Regions from separate parts of the Amycolatopsis sp. NPDC102522 genome, predicted to be linked through region 2. Evidence: riboswitches for the same ligand, from Rfam matches in the RefSeq annotation. Region 2 holds a riboswitch; the other holds the start of a gene.
The links. A riboswitch is a leader RNA that binds a small molecule or an ion and turns the genes downstream of it on or off. The one in region 2 is predicted to bind glycine.
Positions count from the first base shown of each region.

Region 1 (3,404 bases), on a different contig from region 2:
ACAGCGCCATCACGTCGGCCGCGAAGCCGCCGAAAGAGCCGTCCTGCTGCCCCTGCCGGAGCTGGCGTTCGAGCCGCCCGGTCCGGAACTCCTCGACCATCGGCGCCGACATGAACCAGCCCTCGGCGTCCGAGCCGCTCGAGCCCATCTCGACCATGACCCGCACCAGTTCCGGGTACGAGCCGAGGAACGCGATCTCCGACTCGATGTAGCCGCGCAGGAGCCCGGCCCGGTCGGTCGTGCCCTGGATCCGCTCCTCGAGGAACTTGTCCTTCATCCCGGTCGCGGTGGTGACCACGGCCTGCATCAGGCCGGCCTTGTTGGTGAAGTGGTACGAGATGATCCGGGTGCTGGACAGTCCGGCCCGCTCCTTGATCTTCGCGAACGACGTCTTGTGGTAGCCGAGGTCGGAGATCGTCGCGATCGTGGCGCCGACGATCTGGGCCCGCCGTGCGGCTTCGGTGACCGACAGCCCCAGCTCCGCCTGGACCTCTTGCATGGCACTTTGGGTGGAGGGATTTACTTGCATGAGTAAAAAATAACACGACCGAGTAAAAGCGGCAAGCGCGCGGCCGAACGGGGGACTGGCCCTGGTAAGCCTCAAGAAGAGCTTGAGGTCGACCGCGCGTCGCGTTGACCGCTTTGCCGGACGCGCTTACCGTCAATGGAGGTAAATCGCCAAGGTGTGATTCGGATGTCTGGGGCATTCGTCTTGACGGTTGACTCCGGTGCGGACTCACGTGGGTCCGCGCGGCTTTGTTCGCCGGCCGCCAGGTCGGGCGAGGGGAGGCATGGCGTGGTCGAGGCTGGTAGCCCTCAAGAGCCGCTCGTTCCGGTCGCTGACGGCGAGCAGGGCGAGCTGTTCCCAGACTCTTCCCTCCCGGACGAACTCGTCGGCTACCGCGGTCCCGCCGCCTGTCAGATCGCCGGGATCACCTACCGGCAGCTCGACTACTGGGCCCGGACGAAGCTGGTCGCGCCGAGCATCCGCACGGCGCACGGTTCCGGTTCGCAGCGGCTCTACTCGTTCAAGGACATCCTCGTCCTGAAAGTCGTCAAGCGCCTGCTGGACACTGGCGTCTCCCTGCAGAACATCCGCGTCGCCGTCGACCATCTGCGGCTGCGCGGAGTCCGCGATCTCGCCAGGGTCACCCTGTTCTCCGACGGCACCACCGTCTACGAGTGCACCTCGCCCGAAGAGATCGTCGATTTACTCCAGGGCGGACAGGGCGTTTTCGGCATCGCGGTCAGCGGGGCGATGCAGGAGATCAGCGGCACCATCCACGAGTTCCAGGCCGAGCGGGCCGACGGCGGAGTGATCGAGACCGTCACGCCGGACGAGCTCACGCAGCGCCGTAACGCACGTCGCACCGGCTGATCATGAAGCCGCGTGAGCGGCAGGGTAGGCTCACTTCCGCGGTCGACGAATCCGCGCGGGAGAGACCGAGTCGATAACCGTTGAGCTCGGCGCCGAAGGAGCAAGTCCTCCCCGGAACCTCTCAGGCACCCTGGACCGCGCGGACGAGACGCCTCTGGAAAGTGGTTCGCCAGGTCACAGCCTGGCGGCCCCGCCGACGGTGCAAGCCCGGCTCAACACTCGGGCGAAACTCTCAGGCGCCCCTTCGGGGGTACGGACAGAGTGGGGAGGGCCAGGACAAGCCGTCCCGGCCCCACCCCCGCGTCTTGGGAGGTCCCCGATGGAGCCCGTGTCACTGGCCGCTCTCGAAACCGGAACTCCCTTCGCGGACCGGCATATCGGCCCCGGTGCCGAAGAGCTCGCGCGCATCCTCGACGTCGTCGGCGTCGCCTCTCTCGACGAGCTCGCCGAGCGGGCCGTCCCCGCGTCGCTGCGGGAATCGGCGACACCGCCGGAGCTGCCGCCGCCCGCCACCGAGACGGGCGCGCTCGCCGAACTCCGCGCCCTGGCCGCGCGCAACCGGCCGATGGTCCAGATGATCGGCCTCGGCTACCACGACACCGTGACCCCGCCGGTGATCCGCCGCAACGTGCTGGAGAGCCCGGCCTGGTACACCGCGTACACGCCGTATCAGCCGGAGATCTCGCAAGGCCGGCTCGAAGCGCTGCTCAACTTCCAGACCATGGTCGCCGACCTGACCGGCCTGCCGATCGCCAACGCGTCGATGCTGGACGAGGCGACCGCGGCGGCGGAGGCGATGACGCTGGTCCGCCGCGCGGGCAAGGCGAAATCGAACCGGTTCGTCGTCGACGAGGACACCCTGCCCCAGACGATCGAGGTCCTGCGCACCCGCGCCGAGCCGCTCGGGATCGAGCTGGTGACCGCGGACCTTTCCCAGGGCATCACCGGCCTCGGCCTCGGCGGCGACTTCTTCGGGGTGCTGCTGTCGTATCCGGGCGCTTCGGGTGCCGTCCGCGAGTGGGACCACACCATCGCCGAGGCCAAGACACTGGGCGCGGCCGTGGTGATGGCCGCGGACCCGCTGGCCCTGACGCTGCTGCGGTCGCCGGGCGAGCTCGGTGCCGACGTCGCGATCGGGTCGACGCAGCGGTTCGGTGTCCCGATGGGCTTCGGTGGCCCGCACGCGGCATATCTCGCCGTCCGGCAGGGCCTCGAACGGCAGCTGCCGGGGCGGCTGGTGGGCGTGTCGAAGGACGCCGACGGCGCGCCCGCGTACCGGCTCGCGCTCCAGACCCGCGAGCAGCACATCCGCCGCGAGAAGGCGACGAGCAACATCTGCACCGCTCAGGTGCTCTTGGCGGTGATCGCGTCGATGTACGCGGTGTACCACGGTCCTGAAGGCTTGCGCGCGATCGCGAACCGCGCGCACCGGATGGCGACCGTGCTCGCGGCGGGGCTCGCCGAAAGCGGTGTCGACGTCGTGCACTGCGAGTTCTTCGACACCGTCATGGTTTCCGTCCCCGGCCGGGCGGCAGGGGTCGTCGGCACGGCTCGGGAACTCGGGGTCAACCTCCGGCTCGTGGACGCCGACCACGTCGCCGTCGCCTGTGACGAGACGACGACCCGCGAGCATCTTTCCCTGGTGTGGAAGGCGTTCGGGGTCGCGGTGTCCGATGTGGACTCCCTCGACGCGGACACCGCCGACGGCTTCCCGCCGGATCTGCGCCGCACCAGCGACTACCTGACGCATCCCGTGTTCCACGCGCACCGTTCGGAGACGGCGTTGCTGCGGTATCTGAGGGCGTTGTCCGACAAGGACGTCGCACTCGACAGGAGCATGATCCCGCTGGGCTCGTGCACGATGAAACTCAACGCCACGGCCGAAATGGAGCCGATCACCTGGCCCGAGTTCGCCGGTCTGCATCCGTTCGCACCCGCCGAAGACGCGGCCGGACTGCTCACCATCGTGAAGGACCTGGAGCGGTGGCTCGCCGGCATCACCGGCTACGACGCGGTTTCCCTGCAA
Region 1 covers NZ_JBVJLY010000018.1:67,862-71,265, reverse strand. The annotation lists gene ACZ6YV_RS32035 (TetR/AcrR family transcriptional regulator) at 1-499, opposite strand, end outside; gene ACZ6YV_RS32030 (MerR family transcriptional regulator) at 797-1,378, shown strand; glycine riboswitch at 1,425-1,526, shown strand; gene gcvP (aminomethyl-transferring glycine dehydrogenase) at 1,698-3,404, shown strand, end outside.
Region 1: it holds a riboswitch for glycine, as region 2 does, so the genes downstream of both, gcvP (aminomethyl-transferring glycine dehydrogenase) here and gcvP (aminomethyl-transferring glycine dehydrogenase) in region 2, are expected to answer to the same signal.

Region 2 (3,404 bases):
AGCTCGTCGATGCCGTGCTCGTACACGCCGTGCGTGGACGGGTACGTCACCATGATCGCGGACAGCGTTTCGCGGTTCGCGTCGACCTTGGCGCGCAGGTCTTCGAGGTCGACGTTGCCTTCGGCGGTGCACTTGACCACGACGACGCGCATCCCGGCCATGACCGCGGAGGCGGCGTTCGTGCCGTGCGCGGACGACGGGATCAGGCAGACCTCGCGCTCCTGCTGACCGTTGGCGTGGTGGTACGCGCGGATCGCGAGCAGGCCGGCGAGCTCGCCCTGGCTGCCCGCGTTCGGCTGCAGCGACACCTTGTCGTAGCCGGTGACCTCGGCGAGCCAGGTCGACAGCTGCTCGACCAGCACGTGGTAGCCCTCGGCCTGGTCGGCGGGGGCGAACGGGTGGATACCCGCGAACTCGCGCCAGCTGATCGGCTCCATCTCGGTGGTGGCGTTGAGCTTCATCGTGCAGGAGCCGAGCGGGATCATGCCGCGGTCGAGCGCGTAGTCCAGGTCGGACAGGCTGCGCAGGTAGCGCAGCATCGCGGTCTCGGAGCGGTGCGAGTGGAAGACCTCGTGGGTGAGGTACTCGCTCTCGCGGTGCAAGCCGGTGGGCAGGGCCTGCGCGTCTTCGGCCTTGTTTTCGACGCCGAAAGCGTTGAGCACCTTGGCGATGATCGCGGGCGTGGTGACCTCGTCGACGGCGATGCGCACGTGGTCGGCGTCGACCGGGCCGAGGTTGATCCCGTTTTCGCGCGCGACGGCGACGACCGCTTCGGCCTGGCCGGGCATGCGGGCGAGGACGGTGTCGAAGAAGCCCTCGTGAACGACCTCGACCCCGCCCGCTCGCAGCGCGTCGGCCAGTCCGGCGGCAAGCTCGTGAACGCGGGTCGCGATGCGCTTGAGGCCGTCCGGACCGTGGTAGACCGCGTACATCGCGGCGAGCACGGCGGGCAGGACCTGCGCGGTGCAGATGTTGGAGGTCGCCTTCTCGCGGCGGATGTGCTGCTCGCGGGTCTGCAGGGCGAGGCGGTACGCGGGGGTGCCGTCGGCGTCGACCGAGACCCCGACGAGGCGGCCCGGCAGCGAGCGCTCGAGCCCGGCGCGGACGGCCATGTACCCGGCGTGCGGCCCGCCGTAGCCGAGCGGGACACCGAAGCGCTGGGTGGAACCGGCGGCGATGTCGGCGCCGAACTCACCCGGCGCGGTGACCAGCGTGAGTGCGAGCAGGTCCGCGGCGACGGTGTACAGCGCGCCGGCGGCCTTCGCGGTCTCGGAGATGGCGGAGTAGAAGCCCGCGCCGCGCAGCACGCCGGAAGCGCCCGGGTACTGGACGACGACGCCGAAGAACTCCTCCGGCAGCCCGGTGAGCAGGTCGCGGACCTCGACCTCGACGCCCATGGCCTCGGCGCGGGTGCGGACGACGGCGATGGTCTGCGGCAGGCACTCGGCGTCGAGGACGACCTTGTTCGACTTGGACTTCGAAACGCGGCGCATCAACATGACGGCCTCGGCGACCGCGGTGGACTCGTCGAGCAGGGAGGCGTTCGCGGTGGCGAGACCGGCCAGCTCGGAGACCATGGTCTGGAAGTTGAGGAGGGCTTCGAGACGGCCCTGCGAGATCTCCGGCTGATACGGCGTGTACGCCGTGTACCAGGCCGGGTTCTCCAGCACGTTGCGGCGGATGACCGCCGGGGTGACCGTGTCGTGGAAGCCGAGGCCGATCATCTGCGTCATCGGCTTGTTGAGCGCGGCGAGCGCGCGGAGCTCCGCGATGGCGTCCTCTTCTGACGCGGCGGGCGGAAGGTCGAGGTCACGGGTGACCCGGATCGCGGACGGCACCGCGGCGGCCACCAGGGCATCGAGACTGCCGTAGCCGACCTCGGCGAGCATCTTGGCCTGCTCGGACTCCGAGGGGCCGATGTGCCGGTCGTCGAAGGACGTACTGGTCAAGGGAGCTCCTTGGGTCAGGCGCCGGATAGACCGGTGCGCTGGGAACTCCCCCTCTGTCATGGCACCTGAGAGTTTCACCGCCCGTGGGAAGGACGGCTTTCACCTTGGGTGAGACGCACTTGCGCGCCTGCTTTCCAGAGTGGCCTCGCGGAAGCGGTAGTGGATACCTGAGAGATTCCGGGGAGTTTGCTCCTTCGGTGCCCCACCACGTTCGTGAGGGCTCTCCCGCTCCAGCTCGACGGCCCGATCTGCAGTTGTGCGCACACCGTACCTGGCGTGTTCAGCGCACGTCTACTTCTGGCCGGGCACGTCACTTCTCCCGTTCGCCCGGACACCCGCCGTGCCCGGCGGGACTCGCGTGATCAGAGCCGGAACTCGCGTGACGGGAGCCGGAACTCGTGAGTCACGGCCCTGATCACGCGAGTCACGGGCCTGATCACGCGAGTTACGCGTTCTCCATCATCATCTCGGCGGTGATGGTGCCGCAGAGCTCGGCGCAGCGCCTCATCATGTCGGCGGCTTCGGCGAGCTCGGGGTCACCGGTCTTGGCGCACTCGTCGGCGCACATGCGCATCATCTGGGAGGCCAGGCCGCACGTCTTCGCGCACATGCGCATCATTTCGAGGTCGGCGATCATGGCGGAGCAGCGCATCATCATGTCGGCGCTCATGCGGGACATGTCCGCGCAGGTCACCATCATCATCCCGAGTTTGGCACCACCGGCCTCCATGCAGCGCGTCATCATCTCCTCGCACCTGACGTGGCACTCGTTGCACAGGTCGATGCAGTCGCGCATGGCGGTGCTCATCTGGCGGGTCATTCTCGGGGCCTCCTCGGTGGTCCTGGATGCTTCGCGTTCTCAGGACTACAGCGCAGGTCAGCGGGCCGCCATCCCGGCCACCGGGACGAGTGACGGCGGACCACCGTCTCGGCAGTCCGTGAAGGCCTCCTTCCCTAGCTTGAGCGTAGGGAAGGAGGCCTTCACGGACACCGTGACCAGGCGAAACGCATTCAGAGGACGAAATGCGGCAGGTCAGAGGGGGGTGACGTAGGCGCCCGAAATGCCGCCGTCCACCAGGAACTGCGAAGCGGTGATGAACGAGGCGTCGTCGCTCGCCAGGAAGGCGACGGCGCCCGCGATCTCCTCCGGCTCCGCGAACCGCCCGACCGGCACGTGGATCAGCCGCCGCGCGGCCCGCTCGGGGTCCTTCGCGAACAGTTCCTTCAGCAGCGGTGTGTTCACCGGTCCTGGGCACAGCGCGTTGACCCGGATGTTCTCCCGCGCGAACTGCACGCCCAGTTCCCGGCTCATCGCCAGCACCCCGCCCTTGGACGCGGTGTAGGAGATCTGCGACGTCGCCGCGCCCATCACCGCGACGAACGAAGCCGTGTTGATGATCGAGCCCTTTCCCTGCCGCTGCATATGGGGCAGCACCGCCTTGCAGCACAGGTACA
Region 2 covers NZ_JBVJLY010000023.1:32,728-36,131, reverse strand. The annotation lists gene gcvP (aminomethyl-transferring glycine dehydrogenase) at 1-1,949, opposite strand, end outside; glycine riboswitch at 1,993-2,097, opposite strand; gene ACZ6YV_RS35800 (four-helix bundle copper-binding protein) at 2,395-2,769, opposite strand; gene ACZ6YV_RS35795 (3-oxoacyl-ACP reductase) at 2,983-3,404, opposite strand, start outside.